Regions from separate parts of the Limosilactobacillus fermentum genome, predicted to be linked through region 3. Evidence: predicted binding sites of a transcription regulator. Region 3 holds the regulator's gene; each other region holds the start of a gene.
The links. Region 3 encodes HrcA, which represses chaperone genes, less so after heat shock. Its sites were predicted from a motif close to TTAGCACTCNNNNNNNNNGAGTGCTAA; they were not measured.
Positions count from the first base shown of each region.

Region 1: groES (co-chaperone GroES) is a predicted target of HrcA. The motif match lies at 3,872-3,898, and genes of this name have one in related genera.
Region 2: FG166_RS07380 (ATP-dependent Clp protease ATP-binding subunit) is a predicted target of HrcA. The motif match lies at 3,350-3,376, and genes of this name have one in related genera.
Region 4: FG166_RS07210 (Hsp20/alpha crystallin family protein) is a predicted target of HrcA. The motif match lies at 3,951-3,977, and genes of this name have one in related genera.

Region 1 is NZ_CP040910.1:441,648-447,281, forward strand. Features, by position in the region: gene FG166_RS02110 (biotin--[acetyl-CoA-carboxylase] ligase) at 1-772, shown strand, start outside; gene FG166_RS02115 (ABC-F family ATP-binding cassette domain-containing protein) at 886-2,829, opposite strand; gene FG166_RS02120 (redox-sensing transcriptional repressor Rex) at 2,996-3,646, shown strand; gene groES (co-chaperone GroES) at 3,959-4,240, shown strand; gene groL (chaperonin GroEL) at 4,265-5,634, shown strand, end outside.
Region 2 is NZ_CP040910.1:1,460,576-1,466,209, forward strand. Features, by position in the region: gene FG166_RS07360 (glycosyltransferase family 4 protein) at 1-780, opposite strand, end outside; gene ptsP (phosphoenolpyruvate--protein phosphotransferase) at 996-2,726, opposite strand; gene FG166_RS07370 (phosphocarrier protein HPr) at 2,728-2,994, opposite strand; gene FG166_RS07375 (hypothetical protein) at 3,124-3,312, opposite strand; gene FG166_RS07380 (ATP-dependent Clp protease ATP-binding subunit) at 3,540-5,634, shown strand, end outside.
Region 3 is NZ_CP040910.1:821,308-826,941, reverse strand. Features, by position in the region: gene dnaJ (molecular chaperone DnaJ) at 117-1,277, opposite strand; gene dnaK (molecular chaperone DnaK) at 1,389-3,245, opposite strand; gene grpE (nucleotide exchange factor GrpE) at 3,283-3,870, opposite strand; gene hrcA (heat-inducible transcriptional repressor HrcA) at 3,881-4,927, opposite strand; gene FG166_RS04085 (hypothetical protein) at 5,053-5,418, shown strand; partial or broken gene FG166_RS04080 (transposase) at 5,549-5,634, opposite strand, start outside.
Region 4 is NZ_CP040910.1:1,435,486-1,441,119, forward strand. Features, by position in the region: gene FG166_RS07185 (amino acid permease) at 1-1,218, opposite strand, end outside; gene FG166_RS07190 (hypothetical protein) at 1,390-1,548, shown strand; gene FG166_RS07195 (LysR family transcriptional regulator substrate-binding protein) at 1,558-2,175, shown strand; gene FG166_RS07205 (TetR/AcrR family transcriptional regulator) at 2,605-3,282, shown strand; gene FG166_RS07210 (Hsp20/alpha crystallin family protein) at 3,437-3,868, opposite strand; gene FG166_RS07215 (acyl-CoA thioesterase) at 4,080-4,583, opposite strand; gene apf (aggregation-promoting factor) at 4,737-5,585, opposite strand.

The sequences.
Region 1 (5,634 bases), 380 kb from region 3:
AATGTTGGCACCCGTAATTGAACTGGGCCTAGGCACCACGAAGGTAAAACTAGTGGTGGAAGAGGAACTCGAATCAACCCAAACCACGGCCCGGCAACTACTAGCAACGGGAGATTCGACCGCCCCCCTCGTTGTGATTGCTGACCACCAAATCGGGGCCTACGGGAGGCGGGGCCGGGCCTTTTATGCCCCGAAAGCCACGGGCCTTTATATGACGATTGGGGTTCCAAACGTTACCTTTCCTGGGCAACCAGGCTTGTTAACGACCGGAGTGGCCGTAACGGTGGCAACCGTCTTAAAACGGTTTTTCCCCGCCCAAAGACTGAGTTACAAGTGGGTCAATGACCTGTACTTGGGACACCAAAAGGTAGTGGGGATTTTAACGGAAATGCAAACCGACCTGGAAGCCACTAGCCAGACCTCTTTGGTAATTGGGATTGGCATTAACTTGACCACTAAGGAATTTCCGGCTGACTTAAAAGAAAAGGTAACCGGAATTGACCCGGCGGCCACGGTTGATCGTAACCGTCTAGCTGCGGAGTTGATCGAAGCAGTCCTAAGCGACCTCCCCGACTATTCCCAAGGGATCTTTTTACCGGAGTACCGGGCACACTCCCTGATTTTGGGGCGGTCGGTAAGCCTTCAAATTGGGCAAACGACCTTTAGCGGAATCGCCCAAAACATTGATGACCAAGGCCAACTAGTGGTTAGGGCGCCTAATGGTCAGCTAAGAACCTTCTCTTCCGGGGAGGTTACTAAGGTCAACTTCTAAGGAGGATTGCCTTGCAGGCCACACTTAGACGCGAGACCAAGGATAACCAATTAACAGCCGAAAATTAAAAACGAGGTTAAGAGTAGTTTGTTAGCTCTTAGCCTCGTTTTAATTTAGTTATCAAATTCTTCTAGCCGTTCGGCGGCCGCGGTCCATTGTTCTTCGACGTCTTCTAGTTGCTTTGTCAGGGCGTCGAGCTCTTTTTGCAGGTCGGTCAGTTTGCCGATGTCGGTCGCCACGTCCGGGTCGGCCATCTGGGTTTCAACTTGCTCTTGTTGTTCGCCCAACTGGTTCATCTGTTCTTCAAGGTCAGCAACGGTCCGTTGCAACTTACGGCGGGCCTTTTGGGCTTCTTTGCTTTGTTGGTAGGACTGTTGGGCAGCGGAACCAGCCTTGGGGGCCCTTTTTTGGTCCGGGGTGGTTGAATCGTCGGCGCTGGCTTGTTCTTGTTCGGTGACCGCCCGTAGGTAATCATCGTAATCCCCCTGGTAGCGGGTAATGCCGTCTTTTTGCATTGCTAAAACATCGGTAGCTACCTGGTTGATGAAGTAGCGGTCGTGGGAAATGAAGAGGACGGTACCGTCGAAATCGTTAATCGCCCCTTCTAAGACCTCGCGACTGTCAATGTCCAAGTGGTTAGTCGGTTCGTCAAGGATCAAGAAGTTAATCGGTTCAAAGGAGAGCTTAGTCAGCTCCAAACGGGCCTTTTGTCCCCCTGACAGGTCGCTGACGTGTTTGTAGACGTCGTCACCAACGAATAAAAAGGAGCCCAAAAGGTTGCGGATCTGGGTTTCATCAATTTCGGGGTGGTCGTCCCAGACCTCGTCTAAGACCGTCTTTTCCGGGTGAAGCTGCTGTTGTTCCTGGTCGTAGTAACCAATGTCTAGGTTAGCGCCGAACTTAATCGTCCCCGCGATCGCCGGCATCTTTTTTAGCAGTGTCTTTAACAGGGTTGACTTACCGATCCCGTTGGGGCCAATGATCCCGATGCGTTGGCCCTTGCGTTCGTTAAAGGTGAGGGGACCAGCTAAAACGGTGTCTTGGTAGCCAATTTTGAGGCCTTCGACGTCTAGGACCTCGTTGCCACTCTCCTTTTGGGAGCTAAAGGAGAAGTGGATGGACTTGTCATCGGTTTGGGGGCGTTCCATGCGTTCCATTTTTTCTAATTGGCGGCGCCGAGCTTGGGCGCGCTTGGTGGTGGAGGCCCGCACTAGGTTCTTATTAACGAAGTCCTCAAGCTTGGCAATCTCTTTTTGTTGTTGTTCGTAATGCTTCATTTCCGTTGCCAAGCGGGCGGTCTTGTTTTTAACGAAGGCCGAGTAGTTTCCCGTGTAGTGGTGGAGGGTTTGGTTATCGAGGTCGTACACTTCGTTGACCACCCGGTCTAAGAAGTAACGGTCGTGGGAGACAATTAAAAGGGCGCCCGAGTAGCCCTTTAAGTAGTCTTCTAACCAGGTTAACACCCCCATGTCCAAGTGGTTGGTCGGTTCGTCTAAGATCAGTAGCTGGGGGGCTTGTAAAAGGATCTTGGCTAGAGCCAGCTTGGTTTTTTGTCCCCCGGATAAGGAGTTGACGGGGCGTTGGTAGCTTTCTTCTTCAAAGCCAAAACCGGTCAAAACGCCGCGCATCCGGGAGTCAATCTCAAAGCCCCCCGCCTCTTGGAACTGCTCTTGCAGGCGGTCGTAATCCCTTAAGATTTCTTGGTAGCGGTCGGTGGTTGAATCAACCGTTGCCAACTGCCCTTCTAAGTGGTGAATTTCAGCTTCCATTTTGTGGAGGGGACCAAAGACGGTGTCTAATTCCGCCCAGATCGAGTTCTGGCTGTCAAGGCCCTGATCCTGGGCTAGGTAGCCAATGGAAAGTCCCTTGGCCTTGGTGATGGTTCCCTCGTCGGGCTGGGTGATCCCGGCAATCATCTTTAAGAGGGTCGTCTTCCCAGCTCCGTTACGGCCAACGAGGGCGACGCGGGCATGATCAACGACCTGGAGGTTAATATTGTGAAATAAGACGTCGGCGCCAAACCGGCGGAGGACATCGTTAGTTTGAAGTAACAACATGAGTGGTGATCCTTTTCCTATTTTAGCTACTTCAAAGTGTAGCATAGTTTATCTTAAAACCGAAAAAATAACCAAAAAGTAATGAATGTTAGTTCACAAACAAACTAGAGGTTGTTAGAATGAGTAAGGAATAATATTTCACAATCAAAGAAATGGAGGAATTATTATGCCAAATCGTAAAATTCCCCGTGCCACGGCTAAGCGCTTACCCGTTTATTACCGGTACCTAAACGTTTTATTGAACGCTAATAAGCACCGGGTGTCGTCGACGGAACTTTCCGAAGCAGTTCAGGTGGACTCTGCCACGATCCGGCGGGACTTTTCCTACTTCGGTGAGCTCGGAAAGCGGGGGTACGGCTACGACGTCGAAAAGTTGTTGAACTTTTTCAAGGGGATCTTGAAGCAAGACAAGTTAACCAGCGTCGCCCTAGTGGGGGTCGGTTCCCTAGGGTCGGCCCTGATGAACTACAACTTCCACCAGAGCACCAACCTGCGGATTTCAGCGGCCTTTGACCCTAAGGAATCCCTGGCGAACACGGTCAAGAGCGGGATTCCGGTTTACCCGGTCGAAGACATGAAAAAGCAGATTAAGGAGCAACAAATCGACGCCGTTATTTTGACGGTGCCGGGTTCGGAATCGCAAGCGGTCACCGACCAACTGGTTGAAGCCGGGGTTCACGGGATCCTGAACTTTACGCCAGTCCGCCTGTCCGTGCCAAAGGACGTGCAGGTTCAAAACATCGATTTAACCAATGAGTTGCAAACACTGATCTACTTCATTGAAAGCAACAAGGTTACGACCGACGACGAAGATTAATCCGAAGAGAGTGGAAAATAACTTCCGCTGCGGGTCGGATGTAAGAGCGCATCGTTCTTCGGCCTGCTTAGGCACTAGACCTGCGGTGATTGGCCACTTTTTCTGTCTAACATTCGGATATACAGCAAGGAGGCTGGGAATTCCCAGCCTCTTTTTTGTTTGGTCAAAATTAGTCAAAGTTTTTGGTTGCATTCCGGGGGAAAGGTGTTATATTAGAATATGTAATTAGCACTTGAGGGGGTTGAGTGCTAGCAGAGTGCTCGTCCCCGTGCTAACCACTAATCATTGACTTGAAATAATGGAGGGATAACCATGTTAAAACCATTAGGAGATCGTGTCATTTTAAAGGCGCAAGAAGAAGAACAAACCGTTGGGGGGATTGTTTTAGCCTCCAACGCTAAGAACAAGCCAACCACTGGGGTGGTAGTGGCCGTTGGACAAGGTCGCACGCTGGATAATGGCCAAGTGGTGGCGGTCGCCGTTAAGGAAGGCGACAAGGTCTTGTTTGACAAGTACGCCGGCAACGAAGTGGAATACGATGGTGAAACCTACCTGGTTGTCCACGAAAAGGATTTAGTTGCGGTTGTTGACTAAGAAATTCAATGAGGTGAGATAAAGATGGCAAAGGAATTAAAGTTCTCAGAAGACGCACGGAGCGCAATGCTGCGTGGGGTTGATAAGTTAGCAGACACCGTCAAGACGACGATTGGGCCAAAGGGACGTAACGTGGTGTTGGAACAAAGTTACGGCTCCCCGACGATCACTAACGACGGGGTAACGATCGCTAAGAGCATTGAATTAGAAGACCACTTCGAAAACATGGGGGCTAAGCTGGTTTCCGAAGTTGCTTCTAAGACTAACGACATTGCCGGGGACGGGACCACGACGGCCACTGTTTTAACCCAAGCAATTGTGACCGAAGGAATGAAGAACGTGACCGCCGGCGCTAACCCAGTGGGCATTCGGCGCGGGATTGAAAAGGCGACGGCCGCAGCCGTTGAAGGCCTGAAAAAGATGAGCCACGACGTTAAGACCAAGGACGACATCGCTCAAATCGCCTCCATTTCCGCTGCTAACAAGGAAGTTGGTAAGTTGATCGCCGACGCCATGGAAAAGGTTGGTAACGACGGGGTCATCACGATTGAAGATTCCCGTGGGGTTGATACTAGCGTTGACGTGGTTGAAGGGATGAGCTTTGACCGTGGTTACATGTCCCAATACATGGTAACCGACAACGACAAGATGGAAGCCAACCTGGACAACCCGTACGTTTTGATTACGGACAAGAAGATCTCTAACATTCAAGACATCTTGCCACTACTCCAATCTGTTGTTCAAGAAGGGCGCGCCCTGTTAATCATTGCTGATGACATCACTGGTGAAGCACTGCCAACCCTTGTGTTGAACAAGATTCGGGGAACCTTCAACGTAGTTGCCGTTAAGGCCCCAGGCTTTGGTGACCGTCGCAAGGCTCAATTGGAAGACATCGCCGTTCTGACTGGTGGGACCGTGATTTCCGACGACCTTGGTATGCAATTGAAGGACGCTACGATTGACCAACTTGGTTCTGCTAACAAGGTTACGATAACCAAGGACGCTACCACGATCGTTGATGGCAGTGGCAACAAGGAAGCCATTGCAGAACGGGTTGACCAAATCAAGAAGGCGATTGCCGAAACGACCTCTGACTTTGACAAGGAAAAGCTCCAAGAACGGCTCGCTAAGTTAGCCGGTGGGGTGGCCGTTGTTAAGGTTGGGGCCGCTACCGAAACCGAACTCAAGGAAAAGAAGTACCGGATCGAAGATGCCTTAAACGCCACCCGGGCCGCCGTGCAAGAAGGCTTTGTTCCTGGTGGTGGAACGGCACTGGTTAACGTTATCCCTGCCTTGGACGAAGTGGAAGCATCCGCAACTGGCGACGAAGCAACCGGGATTAAGATTGTGAAGGCGGCTCTGGAAGCCCCAGTTCGTCAAATCGCCGAAAACGC
Region 2 (5,634 bases), 640 kb from region 3:
TTCGCGCACCTGGCGCTCCAGGGTTGGCCGCGCCGGCCCCTCCCCCACGATTAAAAGTTGGGCGGCGGGCTCTTTTTCCAAAATGTCCGGCATGGCTTCCACGAGGGCGTGGATGTTCTTTTCAAAGGCCACCCGCGACAGCGACAAGAGGACCGGCGTTTGATCGGTGTAACCAAGCTTTTGGCGCAGGGCGCTGATCTCTTCTTTACTATCCGGCGTTTGGAAGACTTGTAGGTTAACCCCGGTTGGAATCACCCGGATCGGCGCTTCCACCCCGTAGGACAAGAGGGTGTCTAAGACCCGTTCAGACGGGGCGATTACCCCGGTCATGTTCTTTAAGTAAAAATGAGCCAGGTGGGCAACGTCTCGCGGCTTTAAGACCCGCCCGTTAGCGATGTAGTGGAGGTAGTCCTGGTACATGGTGTGGTAGGTGTGTAGGCACGGGATCTTCATTTCCCGGGCGACCATCTTCCCCATCATCCCCAGCGAAAACTCGGTCTGGTTGTGGACCACGTCTAAGTCGAGCTTCTTAGCTAACCGCAACACCTTCAGCCACCCGCTAACGGCAATCCGCCGGTCGGTAAAGGAGACAAAGGGAATGCTAGCAAAGCGGTAAATTCCCTCCGCCTGGTCCGAAACGGGATCAGCCGCCGGGTCGGTGGTTGTAAAAATGTACACCTGGTGGCCCAGCGCGGTTAATTGATCGCGCAGGGTCTTAATCGAGGTGGCCACCCCACTCACCTGGGGGAAATACGTATCTGTAAACAAACCAATTTTCAAAGCTTCGGCTCCTTTAATTCTTCGCAATAAACTACGGTTAATTATACTAAAGGGAATTTTCAGGCGCAATTTAGGCTATTTTAGCCCCGTTCCTATCCCCGGGGCAAGTCAGATCATAAACGGGGTGCCCGGCTCCTTCGGCCCGACACCCCGTTTCTATTTTTTCCAGCTTCCTGGTCGTTGGTAGGCAGGTTAAGCTTTCCTTAATATGTTGATTACTTCATGTGACTGGTTAATTGATCGACCAGCGCCCTGACTTCGGCCGGGCTGTGGGCAGCCAGGGCCTGGTGAATCAGCGGCTGCAGTTGCCGCACCTTGAGGCGGCGGATCTGCGAGCGAACCGGCAGGACCTGGCTTAGCGGGACCGAAAACTCATCTAGGCCCATCGCCGCTAACAATGGCACGGCGGTCGGAATGGTCGCCATTTCGCCACACAACCCGACCCACTTGCCTTCCGCGTGGGCACAATCAATTGTCTGCTTAACCGCCCGCAAGACGGCCGGGTGCAGGGACTGGTAGAGGCTCGCCACCTGCCCGTTGCCCCGGTCGACGGCAAAGAGGTATTGGATCAAATCGTTGGTGCCGATCGAAAAGAAGTCGGCGTACTGGGCCAACTGGTCGGCCATCGCCACGGCGGCCGGGATTTCAACCATCGCCCCGACCTCATACTCCTTGCCGACCGGGATTCCCTCCTGGGTCAGCCGGTTTTTCTCCTGATCGACCATCCGCTGGGCCTGCTGGAACTCGTCAACGGTCGCCACCATCGGGAACATGATCGCTAGCTGGCCGTACGCCGAGGCCCGCAAGAGCGCCCGCAACTGGGTCCGAAATAGCCCCGGGTAGGCCAGGCTAACCCGCAGGCCGCGCAGGCCCAAGAAGGGGTTGTTCTCCCGTTCCAGGGGCACCTGGGCGAGTTGCTTATCGCCGCCGATGTCGAGCGTGCGCACCACCACCCGGTGGTTGTTGGCAGCCAAGAGCAGCTTCCGGTAGGCCTGAAACTGGGTTTCTTCGTCCGGTAGGGTGTCTTGGTGTAAGAAAAGAAATTCACTACGAAAGAGACCGACCCCCTCGGCCCCGCTGGTGGCCAGTTCGTCGCTTTCGCGTGGCAAAGCGACGTTGGCGGCCACTTCAAAGTGGTGACCATCGGCGCTAACGGTGTCTTGGTGCTTTAAGACGCCCAGTTCGCGCAGGCGGGCACTCTCCCGGCTAGCCAGCCGTTGGTACTGATCGATTTGCTGAGGGGTCGGTTGCAAGATCACCCGCCCGTGGGTACCGTCGATGATGGCAACCATGTCGTCATCGGCGTGTTCGGTCACCGTCTTGGTGTCGACCACGGTGGGAAAGCGCATCTCCTTGCTCATCACCAAGAAGTGGGCGGTCCGGCCACCCAGGTCGGTCACAATCCCGGCGACTAGGTGTGGGTTCAAGCGAATGATGTCGGTCGGCGTCAGTTGGTGGGCGACGATGATCGCCCGGTGATCCAACTTAGCCAGGTCCGGCAATTCTTCATCTAATAGGTGGGCCAAGAGGCGCTTTTTGAAGTCCTGCAGCGCCAGCCCCCGTGCGTGGTAGTAATCCGCCCCGCCGGATTGGCGCTTGAAGACGTTTAGGTAGTGGTCAATCCGCTGGGTCGCCGTCCAGGCCGCCGTCGTCGAGTAGCGTTGGATGGCGTCGGTGATCTCCCCTTCAAAACTTTGGTCCTTAGCAATTGCTAATTGGGCGTCAATCACGGTGGCGGCCTTCTCCCCCATCTTTTGGTGAGCCTGCCGACGAAGGTCCGTCAATTCACGTCTTGCTAACGAAAAAGAATCATGAAGCCGGCTGACCTCATGATTCACATTATCGGTGTATTTAGCTTTAACCGTAAACCGCGATTCACCCAACCGGTAGACCGGGGCGATGGCAATCCCACCGCCGGCGGCCACGCCGTCGAGTACGGTGACCATTTTAGTCAGTCAGGCCTTCCTTAGTCATGGTTTCGGCAATGGCTTCGATGGCCTTCGCTTCGTCGTCACCTTCGGCAGTGATGGTAACGTCGGCGTTTTGGCCAACCCCGAGGGACATAACCCCCATGATGGACTTCAGGTTAACGCTCTTGCCGTTGTAAGCAAGGGAAATGTCTGAAGTGAACTTGGATGCCGTTTGAACGAGGATCGTTGCAGGACGGGCGTGAAGCCCAGCTTCGGCAGTAATCGTAAAGTCGCGTTTTTCCATTATAATCAATCTCCTTAGTGTTGATTTAGCGTTGGCAAACATAAGACACCATCTCATTTGGCCAACACTCACTATTTACTTAATTATAGCGATTGTAAGCGGTAAATACAAGGCGAACCACCAGAACTTTTAGTCAGTTTTGAAGCGGTAGTGAATTTGACCGCCCCGTCCGGCTTGCCCTTCAATCTGGCTGCGAAAGGAACTCTCCCGGTAAGCCTGCTGAAAGGCCATAAAGTTATCTGGTTCGACGAGTAGTTCTTCAATTTTTCCGTCACGCAAATCGGCTAATTGACGTACAAAGTCTTCCTTAGTTGCCAAGTTGATGCCCCCTCTTATACTGTGGCTAGCACTCATTTTAGCATTAGTTGCCAATCAGTGCTAAAATTTTCGGTAACGGGAGCCCTTACATGTTCAATTTTTTTATTTGAAGGGGTGCACCCTTTCAATTACGGTTGAAATGACTTGCGGTCCCACGAAAAGTAAGTATAATATAGGCAATGGTCAAGAAAAGTCAAAGGTTGACCCAAACGAAGGGGGATTAATTGATGCTCTGTCAAGTTTGTCAACAAAACCAAGCCACGATTCATCTCCAAATGATGATGAACGGGCAAAAAATGCAAATCGACTTATGTCAGGATTGCTACCAAAAAATGCAAAACATGCAAATGAACCTGTTGAACGGGGGCAGTGATATGAATAATGGATTCGGCTTTGGGAGTCTGGAAGACTTCATGAACGCCATGAACAACATGCAAAACCAACAAGCCAATAACAACAACGAAGGCCAACAAGCCAACCTAAATCAAAACCAACGCCAAGGCGGCGGCCGCGGCAACGGCAAGGGACTGTTAGCCCAGTTCGGGATTAACATGACCGAGCTGGCCCGCCAAGGCAAGATCGACCCGGTAATCGGCCGCGATAAGGAAATCGCCCGGGTCGTCGAAATCTTAAACCGGCGGACCAAGAACAACCCGGTCCTGATCGGGGAAGCCGGGGTTGGTAAGACCGCCGTTGTCGAAGGGCTGGCCCAAGCCATCGTTTCCGGTCAGGTACCAGAAAAGCTAGCTAATAAGGAAGTTATTCGCTTAGACGTCGTCTCCCTGGTCCAAGGAACCGGAATCCGCGGTCAGTTTGAACAGCGGATGCAACAGTTGATCCAAGAGGTTTCTAAGGACGAAAACGTGATCCTCTTCATCGACGAAATCCACGAAATTATGGGTGCCGGCAACGCCGAGGGCGGCATGGACGCCGGTAACGTCTTGAAGCCGGCCCTGGCCCGGGGTGAGTTCCAACTGATCGGGGCCACCACCCTCAACGAATACCGCAAGATCGAAAAGGACGCCGCTTTGGCCCGGCGGTTCCAACCGGTCGAAGTTGAACAACCGTCCGTCGACGAAACGATCCAGATCCTAAACGGGATCAAGGGCCGCTACCAGGATTACCACCACGTTACCTACACTAACGACGCCATCGAGGCGGCTGCTAAGCTATCCGATCGCTACATCCAGGACCGCTTCTTGCCGGACAAGGCGATCGACCTCTTGGACGAAGCCGGTTCACGCAAGAACCTAACCTTAAAGACCGCCGACCCGCACACTATCGAAAATGAGATTCACACCGCCGAAGCCCACAAGCAACAGGCCGTTGAATCACAAGACTACGAAAAGGCCGCCTTCTACCGCGACCAGGTTTATAGGTTGACCAAGGCCAAGAAGGACGCCGAGGAAAACCACACCGACCAAGCCGCCACGGTCACGGCCGCCGACATGCAAAAGATCGTCGAAGAGATGACCAACATCCCGGTCAGCGACCTGCAAAAGCAAGAGCAAAACCAACTCAAGAACCTCGATAAGCAGCTCGAAGACCACGTCATCGGCCAAAACGAAGCCGTTGACAAGATCGCCCGCGCCATTCGCCGGAACCGGATTGGTTTAAACAAGTCCGGCCGGCCAATCGGCTCCTTCCTCTTCGTCGGGCCAACCGGGGTTGGGAAGACCGAAACCGCTAAGCAACTGTCTAAGCTGCTCTTTGGTTCCAAGGACGCCATGATCCGCTTTGACATGTCCGAATACATGGATAAGACCTCAACTTCCAAGTTGATTGGGGCCGCCCCGGGTTACGTCGGTTACGAAGAGGCCGGCCAGTTGACCGAACAAGTTCGCCGCCACCCGTACAGCCTGATCCTTTTGGATGAGGTGGAAAAGGCCCACCCAGACGTCATGCACATGTTCTTACAGATCCTCGACGACGGCCGCTTGACCGATTCGCAAGGGCGGACGGTTTCCTTTAAGGACACGATCATCATCATGACCTCGAACGCCGGGACTGGTGACATGGTCGCCTCCGTCGGCTTTGGCGCCGAGGCGGCCGGCCAAACCAAGTCGGTCATCTCCAAGCTGACCAACTACTTCAAGCCGGAATTCTTGAACCGGTTCGATGACATCGTGGAATTCAACGCCCTGACCAAGGACGACTTAATGAAGATTGTCGGCCTGATGATCGACGACGTTAACAACATGTTAGCCGACCGCAAGCTCTACATCGAAGTGCCAGACGCCGTTAAGGAACGCTTAGTTGACCTCGGTTTTGACCCGAAGATGGGGGCCCGGCCACTGCGGCGGGTCATCCAAGAACACATCG
Region 3 (5,634 bases):
CTATCCAAATAATAACCCAAAACCGCTTAATTAGCAAAAATTATTGTGCAAACAAAACAAAAAGCGCCCTTTTAGAGCGCCTTTATTAAACAATTAATGATCGAAAGCTAACCATCTTATTTATTATCTTCGAAGGCATCCTTAAGCTTATCAAAAAATCCCGCTTTGACGCCCTTCACGTCTTCACCAGAGGCCGCCGCAAAGGCCAGCATCGCCTCGCGTTGGCGCTTGTTCAAGGTCTTTGGCGTTTTAACGTGAACGGTGACGTATTCATCGCCGTTCCCGTTACCGTTGACCCGCGGAACCCCCTTGCCACGCAGGCGGAACTTGGTTTCCGACTGGGTCCCGGCCGGGATCTTCAAGTCAACGTCGCCGTGAACGGTCTTGGCTTGAACGTGGTCCCCCAGGGTCGCCTGGGAAATCGAGATGTCTTGGTCGACGTAGATCGTGTTGCCATCCCGCTTGAAGTCGCGGCTCGGCGTGACCCGGAAGACGATGTACAAGTCACCGTATGGGCCGCCGTTCTTGCCGGCTTCCCCTTGGCCCTGCAGACGCATCTGCTGACCATCGTCAATTCCTTGCGGCACCTTCACCTTGAGTTCGTGCCGTTCCTCGGTTACCCCGGCACCGTGACAGGTGTCACACTGGTCGGCCGGGTCGATCACTTGGCCCTTACCGCCACAGGTTGGGCAGACTTCTTGGGACTGCATCATCCCCATCATCGTTTGCCGTTGCCGAAGGACGTACCCTTGGCCGTGACAAGTGGAACAGGTGTGGGCGGACTTGCCCGGCTTAGCCCCCGACCCGTGACAGGTGTGGCACTCGGCGGACCGGTTGTACTTGATCGAAGTCTCCTTACCAAAGACGGCATCCATGAAGTCCAGGGTCATCGTGTACTGGAGGTCGCGCCCTTGTTGTGGTGCGGACGGATCACGCCGGGCCCGGCCCCCACCAAAGATGTCACCAAAGATATCGGAGAAGTCGCCAAAACCACCCTGGCTGAAGCCGCCCTGGCCAAAGCCACCGAAGCCACCTTGACCGCCAAAACCGCCCGCTTGGGAGCCGGTCGTGCCAAACTGGTCGTATTGGGCCCGCTTTTGGTCGTCACTCAAGGTTTCGTAGGCCTCGTTTATCTTTTTAAACTTTTTTTCGGCGCCCGGCTCGTGGTTTACGTCCGGGTGGTACTTGGCCGCCAACTTCCGGTAGGCCCGCTTAATTTCGGCCTCCGAGGCGTCCTTTTTGACACCGAGAACGTCGTATAAATCTTCTTCTGCCATGAATACCTCTCACTAAATTTTGTAGGTTATTATCGCACAGTTCACCATAGCAAGCAAAAGCCAAAGTCCGGTTTCCTGGCCTTTGGCTTCTTGCTCAATTATAGGACCTAATTACTTCTTGTCGTCGGGGTTAACTTCTTCAAAGTCCCCGTCAACGGTGTTGTCGTCGTCCTTCTTGCCGTCACCTTGGTCGCCAGTTGGTTGGCCACCGTTAGCTTGGTTTTCTTGTTGGGCTTGTTGGTACAACTTAACGGTCAGGTCCTGAACGATCTTGTTTAAGTCATCCTTTTTGGCCTTCATGTCCTCTAAGTTGTTGTCGTCCTTCGCCTTTTGCAGGGCGTCCTTGGCGTCTTGGGCCTTCTTGATTTCGTCGTCGGAAACCTTCCCCTTGAGTTCTTCTAAGGTCTTGTCGGTTTGGAAGAGGAGTTGGTCGGTTTCGTTACGTACGTCGGCTTCTTCCTTCTTCTTCTTGTCGGCTTCGGCGTTGGCTTCGGCGTCCTTTTTCATCCGTTCGATTTCTTCGTCGGTCAAACCAGAGTTGGACTTGATGGTGATGTTTTGCTTCTTGTGGGTCCCTTGGTCTTCGGCAGAAACGTTGACGATCCCGTTCTTGTCGATGTCAAAGGTTACCTTGATTTGCGGAACACCACGTGGTGCAGGCGGAATGTCCGTCAGTTGGAAGTTCCCGAGCGTCTTGTTGTCGGCGGCCATTGGGCGTTCACCCTGGAGGACGTGAATGTCAACGGCTGGTTGGTTGTCCGCGGCCGTGGAGAAGACTTGGCTCTTGGAAGTTGGTATGGTGGTGTTGCGGTCGATCAGCTTAGTGAAGACGCCCCCCATCGTTTCAATCCCGAGGGACAGCGGCGTCACGTCGAGGAGAACGACGTCCTTAACGTCACCGGTTAAGACCCCACCTTGGATGGCGGCCCCGAGGGCAACGGCTTCGTCCGGGTTGATTGAGTGGTTTGGTTCCTTACCGGTCAAGGACTTCACCATTTCTTGAACGGCCGGGATCCGGGTGGAACCACCGTTTAAGATCACTTCGTCAATGTCTGAGAAGCTGAGTTCGGCGTCCTTTAAGGCGTTTAGAACCGGTTGCTTAGTCCGTTCAACCAGGTCGTTAGTCAATTGGTTGAATTGGGCCCGGGTTAAGGTCTTTTCCAAGTGGAGCGGACCGTTGTCGCCGGACGTGATGAACGGCAGGGAGATTTGGGCTTCTTGAACCCCGGAAACGTCCTTCTTGGCCTTTTCAGCGGCGTCCTTGAGCCGTTGAAGGGCCATCTTGTCTTGGGACAGGTCGATGCCGCTTTCTTGCTTGAAACCGTCAATCAGCCAGTCCATGATCTTTTGGTCGAAGTCGTCCCCCCCGAGGTGGGTGTCCCCGTTAGTAGAGAGCACTTGGAAGACCCCATCCCCGAGTTCGAGGATCGAAACGTCGAAGGTCCCACCACCAAGGTCGTAAACCAGGATCTTTTCGTCCCTGTCCTTCTTGTCCAGCCCGTAAGCCAACGAAGAAGCGGTTGGTTCGTTGATGATCCGCTTAACGTCTAAACCGGCGATCTTCCCAGCGTCCTTGGTAGCTTGACGTTGGGCGTCGTTGAAGTAAGCCGGCACCGTGATCACGGCTTCGGTCACCGTGTCACCGATGTAGTCTTCGGCGTACTTCTTGATGTATTGTAAAATCATGGCCGAAATTTCTTGCGGCGTGTACTTCTTGCCTTCGATGTCAACGGTGTAGCCGGCTTCACCCATGTGGCTCTTGATCGACTTGACCGTGTTCGGGTTGGTGATTGCTTGGCGCTTGGCCACTTCCCCAACTTGAACTTCACCGTTCTTAAAGGAAACAACGGACGGCGTGGTCCGGCCCCCTTCTGGGTTGGTGATAATCTTTGGTTCGTTACCTTCCATCACGGCAACGGCGGAGTTAGTAGTACCGAGATCGATACCAATAATCTTGTTACTTGCCATACTTAAATCCCTCTTTTAATTATTAATTTTCAGTTTGTTACTGGGCCACGATCACCATGGCTGGGCGCAGGACCCGGTCATGCAAGACGTAACCGGCCTGGAGCACCTGCACAACGGTGTCCGGCTTTTGATCACCACTAGCAGCGACGGTTTGCACCGCTTGTTGCGTGGTCGGATCAAAGGGTTGGTTTAACGCCTCAACTTCTTTGATGTCGTGGTCGGCTAAGGCCTTTTCCAGGTGGTCGTGTACCATTTGGATCCCCTTCTTGAGTTGTTGACCGTTTTCGTCTTCAACTTCAATTTCCAGGGCCCGCTTTAAGTTGTCCAAAACCGGCAAAATGCCCTTGGCCAGGTCCTGACCATCGTACTTGAGCAGTTGCGCCTGTTCCTTTTTAAAGCGCTTGGTCATGTTTTGCATTTCGGCTTGGGCCCGCAGGTTCTGGTCCTTTTGGTCATCCAGTTGCTTGGTTAATTCTTCAACTTGCTTTTGCAAATCGGCAACTTTTTCGGTCTCCCCGGCCTTAGCCGCCGGTTCCTTGTCCGACGTCCGTTCCTGCTTAGCCTTTACTTCCCCCTCGTTTGGGGCTGCGGAAGCTTGGGTGTTCTTTTCCTCATCTTTTGCCATTTAATCCCTCCTAGGAGTCGTAATAGCGGCGGTAGTGGTCAAGTAAGCGCTTGGCCAGCTCGCGGCGGAAGGCCTCCACCAACCCAATGGTCCTAGCGTAGGGCATCCGGGTCGGGCCTAAGACGGCGATGATACCTTCCCCATACTGGTCAACTTGATACTTTGCTGTGATCAAACTGTAGTCATCTAAGACCTGGTTGTCGGCAATCTCATTTCCAATCCGAACCGAGATATCGTGTTCGTCATCCGGATCCAAAATGGCCTGCAAATTGTTGCCGTGGTCCAAGAGCGCGTACAATTCTTGGACCGCCGCCGGGTTTTGCTGGTTGGCAAAGCCTAGCAAATTCAACCGTCCCCCCACAAAGAAGCGCTCGTGAGCGGCCCGGGAAGCCACCGAATCAAAGATGTTCAAGAAGCCCTCGGGTTGGTGGAGGTGGCGGGTCACCTGCAACGGGATGTCCGTGACGAGGCGCTTAACCACCTCCGGTAAGGTTAGCCCGGTTAGCTGGTCGTTGATCAATCGGATGACTGCTTCCATGGCCTCGGTGTCGATCCCCCGGGGCAGGGTGAAGGATTGACTCTCCACGTCCCCGGTGTCCGTTACCAAGATGGCAATCACCCTGTGGTTGCCCAGCGGAACCAGGCGAAAACCACTTAGGCGGGCGTCCTTTTGCTCCGGCTTTAAGGTAAAGGCGGTGTAACTCGTCAGGTTCGACAAGAGGTCGGCCGAGTGCGAAACGATCTCATCAATCTTTTGGTACTCGGTACCCAACGAGTTTTGAATTACAATCAGGTCATTTTCAGTTACCGACAACGGATCCAGTAAGTGGTCGACGTAATAACGGTACCCCAGCTTGGACGGTACCCGCCCGGAACTGGAGTGCTCCTTTGTCACCAGCCCTTCGTGCTCTAACACCGCCATTTCGTTTCGAATGGTGGCCGAAGAGACCTTTTTGGCCAGGTGATCGACAAGTGCCTTGGAGCCGACCGGTTGACCGGTCGTGGTGTATTGGCGTACAATCGCTTGCAGGACTTCTTCTTGACGTTTGGTTAGCATCTTGATCACTTCCTTTTAGCACTCTGGCCATCTAAGTGCTAAATACAATGTATAATATACCAACCGTCCCGTTAAAAGTCAACAAAAGTCAAAGATCTTTTCGCAATTTATCACCGAGGAACATCATGCCAGCAGATCACCGTTATATCCAGCCCCAAAGCGCCAAGGAAGCCATGGAGCTGATCCAAAAGCTTTTTAATTCATACCGCAACGCCCCGCTAACTAGCGAGCTATTGAACTACCATAATAACCTGGTTGCCCGTTTAAACGACGATATCATGGCCGCCGCTACCACCGAGGGTCCCAAGCGCGTCGAACAGCTGACCGGCATGATCGAGCTAATGCAAGCGTGGACCCGGATCCGGCTCAGTGGGCGCCCCTTCTTGGGCAAGATGCGCCACTTTAAACTAGAAGATGGCAACCAACCTAAATACAAGCGCCGGGTCCACAAGATAAACGGGACCAGCAACCACCGCGCTAGCCGCCACTAATTAAATCAATTATCACCGCCCCTCCCCGCGCCGAGTGCGTGGTGAGGGGCTTTTTAGTGGGGGCAACATGGGACCACTTTGTTAAAAATAATTACCTTTTGGTAGATTGCAAGAAATAACTTGAACAAATTTAGTAACGCAGATTACGCAAAAAGATCTCAATCTGTGTTCGCCAATTTAAACATTTGAGTGGTCGGCAATTCAAATACCAGTTAA
Region 4 (5,634 bases), 610 kb from region 3:
AAACGGGGCCAGTGGCATCTTAAATTCGCGTTGGCCCGGGTTTTGCCGGTGGTACTTCAGGTGGGCCAGAATAATGCTGGTCCAGACGAATAAGAAGGCGGTCGTTGTCATCGAGGTCACCACGGTGAAGACTTGGCTAGGCACCAAGTAGTTTAAGATCACCGAGCACCCGACGACGATCACCGACACGATCACGGCCGTGGCCGGGACCTGCTTTTTGGAGAGCTTAGCAATCCGGCGTACGCTTGGCCGTGGCGAGTCGGAGGTCAGTTCCGCTAGCATCCGCCCGGTCGTGTACAACGATGAGTTGCAGGCCGAAGCCGCCGCCGTGATCACGACGAAGTTCACCACGGAGGCCGCCCCCCGAATCCCGATGTCTTTAAAGACCATTACGAAGGGCGACTGGGTCGGGTCCAGCTTGTTCCACGGGTAGATGGCCATAATGATTAACAAGGCCCCGACGTAAAAGAGCAGGATCCGCACCGGGATGTCGTTGATCGCCCGCGGAATCACCTTGCGGGGGTTTTGGGTTTCGGCCGCCGTCATCCCAATCATTTCGATTCCGACAAAGGCAAAGATGACCATTTGAAAGGACATCAAAAGGCCCTTAAAGCCGGTGGCAAAGAAGCCGCCGTAGTGCGCCAGGTTCCCCGGGTTCGCCCCCCGGTAACCAATCACCATTAAAACGATCCCGACGATGATCAGGGCCACAATGGCAATGATTTTAATCAGGGCAAACCAGAACTCGACTTCCCCAAAGGCCGATACCGTAATCAGGTTCAAGCACAAGAGGATGATCAGGGTCAACAAACCGGGGATCCACTGGGGTAAACCCGGCAACCACAGTTTGATGTAGGTCCCGATCGCCGTAATCTCAGCCATCGCAATTCCGACCCAACAGACCCAATAGGTCCACCCGGCCACAAAGCCGACCCGCGGTCCCATGTAATCGCGGATCGCTTCGATAAAGGTGTGGTAACGTAAGTCTGATAAGAGCAGCTCCCCTAACGCCCGCATCAACAGGAAGACCATGCCCCCGGTGATGATGTAAGCTAACAGGATTGACGGACCGGCCGCGTGAATCGACTGGCCAGACCCCAAGAACAACCCCGTCCCAATCGTTCCCCCCAGGGCAATTAATTGAACGTGGCGGTTCTTGAGGTTGCGGGCCATCTTTGGCTCTTCGGACCCGCTGGTTTGCTGATGATGATCAGCCATATAATCCTCATTCCTTTCTTCTGTCGAATATGGAAGCTTAATTTTCGGCGCTTTCTCACCGTACGTTAATAGAAACTTCATTATACACCATTTCGGTCCCCATGCGATAGGAGAAATGTGGTCGCTTCACCACTACTAAAATCTGGTACACTATCCTTGAGGTGATTATTAATGATATCAAACGAACAACGGGCCCACGACATCGCCCTGGCCCTGATGGCCAAAAATGCCGACCCCAAGAACCCGATTGCCGCCTACCACGAGTACGTGACCCTGCTTGTGCCCCTTTTAAAGGAGCTCGACCGTGACTTCCCTAAGGGGATCAACTAGGGGGCCAACATGGCAGACAAGCGACTTTTTATCCTCGCCCAACCAGACTTCCCTAAGACAAAGGGCTTTCAACTCTTAACCCGCTTTATGCAAGGGCACCGGGAAATCAAGGTTAGTTTCGCCACCCGCACGGCCCACCTGGCTGCGGCCCTAGCAACTGGGGAATGCGACCTAATCTTTGCGGCCGGTTTGACTAATCAGGCCCACGCCCTGATTACAGACCAAGAACCCTACCTGGCCGTCTTGCCCACCCCACTAGTTAGCCAACTGGGGCTGTCCATGGCCACCACCGTTAGTCTAGACCAACTCGCCGAACAAGACCTCCTCTTGCCTAGCCAGGGTCACCCGCTCCGCCGGGAACTGGACGCTAATTTTAAGATGGCCGGTACCCCGCTGCCGTCGGTGGAAGAAGAGGACGCCCTCGACCTGCGCTTAACTAAGGTTGCCCAATTTCTGGGGGCCACGCTTGCTCCCCAGTCCTCTTTACCAACTGAATTACCGGCCGGCTGCCAATTATTCGGCCTTTCCCCGGCCCTACTCAGTTCCCAAGGCTTCCTAGCCCCCGCCCAGCCCTCTGAAACGGCCCGCGTTTTCCTAGAATGGCTCCAAGAACAAAGCGGGCAATAGCCTTCTAGCAGACCGGTTATAAAATCAAGAAAGCGGCCAAGAGAATTCTCGGTTTCTCTTGGCCGCTTTCTTGAATTCGGGTTGCATAAATGATTTAATAAAATTATGGAAAGGTAACCTCTTCGCCAATGAAGTCGAGGGCGTTTCCTTCCCACGGAAGGTCGAGAACCGTCATTAGTGCTTCCACGCCTTGGTTGGTTTGTTGGTAAAGTTCGTAAGCACCGATCCGTTAGGCGCAGTCAGCACAAAACGGGGCGCCAATTTGGTCACCGGTCTTAGCGACAATTTCGTCAAATTTCTTAAAGGACAGCGGTTGGTTGCGAGAAGCTTCCAGTTCCGGGAACATGTTGGCCGTGGCCTTGCAAGCGTCAAACAGGTCGTGGGCTTCTAGCTTCTAACCACTCCCGGTACATGTTCAGCTCGTCTAGCATGGCGCCCCAGTACACCATCGTCGTCCGGCCGTCTTCGTTAGTGATCTTGTTAAAGCAAAAGCCCCTCAATGACATCACCACCAAAGATATCATTGAATCCGCTGAGGCCAGTCGTAAGACCTTTTACACATACTACAAGGATAAACGCGACCTGTTAATGGAAATTGAAGGGGCGATCATTACCGACTTACAAGAGGCCCTAAAAGAGGACCGTAAGTGCTTAACCCAGCACAGCTCCTTTCCAGACAAGGAAGAAATCTTCCGCCTCTCCCAGGAATCCTTTGCCCACACCGTCCAGGTTTGCAGCGATTACCGGGAAGTCAGCCGGATCCTGTTATCCCCAAACGGCGACATTAACCTACTCACCCGGATCAAGCGGATCACTTACTCGGAGTTCATGCACCGGGGCAAGCTTTTGTTTTACTTCAATAGCCAGCACCCCTCTACTAATGTTCACCCGTCACCGATCCCGGTTGACTACCTATTTGAAATCTACACCGGGACTTTGACCAACATCATTGTCCACTGGGTACGTTCCGATGACCGGATCTCAACCAGCGCCCTGCGTGAGATCATGGGGTACGCCCAAACCCACTCCCCGGTGGAATTGATCTACTTGACTAACTTCGACGAGCAAGCCGACCCCGATCAACCAAGCCACCACTTCAACTCCTAATCGCAAAAAGAGTGGCCAATCACCTTTGCCCCTGCTTAAACACGTGGGCTTTTGTTGTTGGCCACTTTTTTTCTGCCTATCATTTGCAACCACAACAAAAGGCTGAGAGCAATGAGCGTTCTCAGCCTTTTCTGCGTGCTACCACACACTTTAATTAGTCAATTTCAATGTGCTTACCATCATTAGCCTGCTTAGTCAGCTTAGGCAGGGTCAAAATCAAGACCCCATCGGTGTACTTGGCGTTAACCTGTTCCAAGTCCACCCCTGGCAAGCGGTACTGACGGCTCATCTGCCCGTAACGGCGTTCGGAGTGGAGGATGTTCCCATCCTTGTCGGACTCATCATCGAAGGTGTCACGGTGACCGGTGACCGTCAGGAGGTCGTCATTGTAGGAAATGTGAATGTCTTTCTTGTCAAAGCCTGGCATGTCAACCTTAACCCGGTATTGCTTAGCGGTTTCCTCAATGTCGGTCTTCATGTAGTTACTGTTAAACGGCAGGTTGGCGTTGTTAAAGAAGTTGTTGTCAAACCAATCTTGCATCATGTCACCAAAGAGGCCGTTGTTACGTTGTAATTCATTTGCCATGATAAGACTTCCTTTCACGAATCTTTTTATATTTCCTTCAACATCTTTATCATAGCACATTTAATTGCAGGTGCAAGCCCCTTTAGCAGTGCGAGTTGTTAACTGCTAAATCACGGCTTTGGCTGACTCGCTAATCACCCGTCAACCGGCTTTTTGGTGCTTTGTACCCCCACTTTTTAAATATTTATTTTTTGATAATATGAACAAAAAATCATTTATCTAAGTTGACGTGGGCGTTGACGGCGGCCAGGTTTTCTCGTTCCGTCCGCCGGTGCTCACGGCGGTTTTGGTAGGTCTCCATCAAAAAGGCTTGCTCATCATCTTCGCCAATTAAACGGTAATCGGTGAAGTTGGCAGCCTCATCGATGGCCACGTAGGTCATAAAGCACGAAAAGCCAAGGGTGCGCTTGCCGGTGGCCATTTCCTCAACGATCACCTTAGCAAAGACCTCAATTGACCGCTTACCGATCCCGGTTACAAAGGCCTGGAGTTCGGCCGCGTCCCCCAGGACAAAGGGCCGGGTAAACTGAACGTGATCCATGCTAGCGGTCACCACCGTCCCCCGGGCCAGCCGGACCGCCGCCAGGGAGGCCTCGGCATCGACCATGGCGAGTAACTTCCCCCCAAACATCGTCTCGTGTTCATTTAAATCGGCGCTCATTACCCGGTGGGTCGTCACCACCCGGGTCTGGTTACAAGTAATTTCTTTTACCACGTTGGCACCCCTTTCATTTTCCTTCTATTGTACCCGACTAAGGTCCCCTTTGGACACCCCAACCTTAAAAACGAAAAAAGACCGGGAGATTAGCTCTCCCGGTCTTTTTATCAATGTTCTCTGATCTGTTGGGTACTAGATCGCACTCCTATTTTAGTACCAACCGTGGCTTTCCCAGAAGGCTTGGGCTGCGGTCCAAGAGCCGTAACGGGAGGCTACGTATTGGTCAGCCACCTTTTCTTGGTTAGCGGCCGACAGGTCCCCATTTAAGTAGGAGATGGAAAGTTGGTACTTCCCGTAGTAGTTACCGTTTTTGGCGGTGTAAGAACCACCGGATTCCTTTTGGGTGATCCATTCCTTCGCTGCTTCTTCAGATGAGCTCAGGCTAGACGTGTAGGAGCTGGTGCTGGAAGTCGAAGTGGTTGTAGGAGTGGCTGCCATCGTCGTGTAGGCCGTTGAGGTAGCGGCGGCACTTTGGCTAGCGGCCTGTTGACTTTGCAGGGCGGCTTGGCTAGCGGCAGCGGCACTTTGGGCAGCGGCTTGACTAGCGGCAGCGGCACTTTGGGCAGCGGCTTGACTAGCGGCAGCGGCACTTTGGGCAGCGGCTAAACTATCTGCGCTAGCTTGGTCAGAGGCAGTCGAACTTGCTTGGCTAGCGGCGGAGGCACTGTCGGTTTGGGCTTGGCTAGTTGAACTAGCGCTAGCGGACGGCAGTGAGGCCACTTGACTGGCGGTGGCCGAAGTAATTTCACCGTCATCTTTGATCACTAACTTTTGCCCGACGTAGATCAGGTTCTTGTTAGCGATGTTGTTGTTGGAGGCGAGCGTGTCAACGAAGGCATAATCGTGACCGAACTGGCAAGAAATTCCGGAAAGCGTGTCCCCACTCTTAACGGTGTAAATTGAATCGGCATTTGCGGACACCGTCGTTGCAACGGTTCCCAACGCAACGGCGCCGGCGACAGTTGCGGTAAGTTTCAAGGCTTTCTTATTGAGCTTCATTAAAATGAATCCTTTCTTTCGTATCAGTATTTGTTCGTCGTTCCTATGC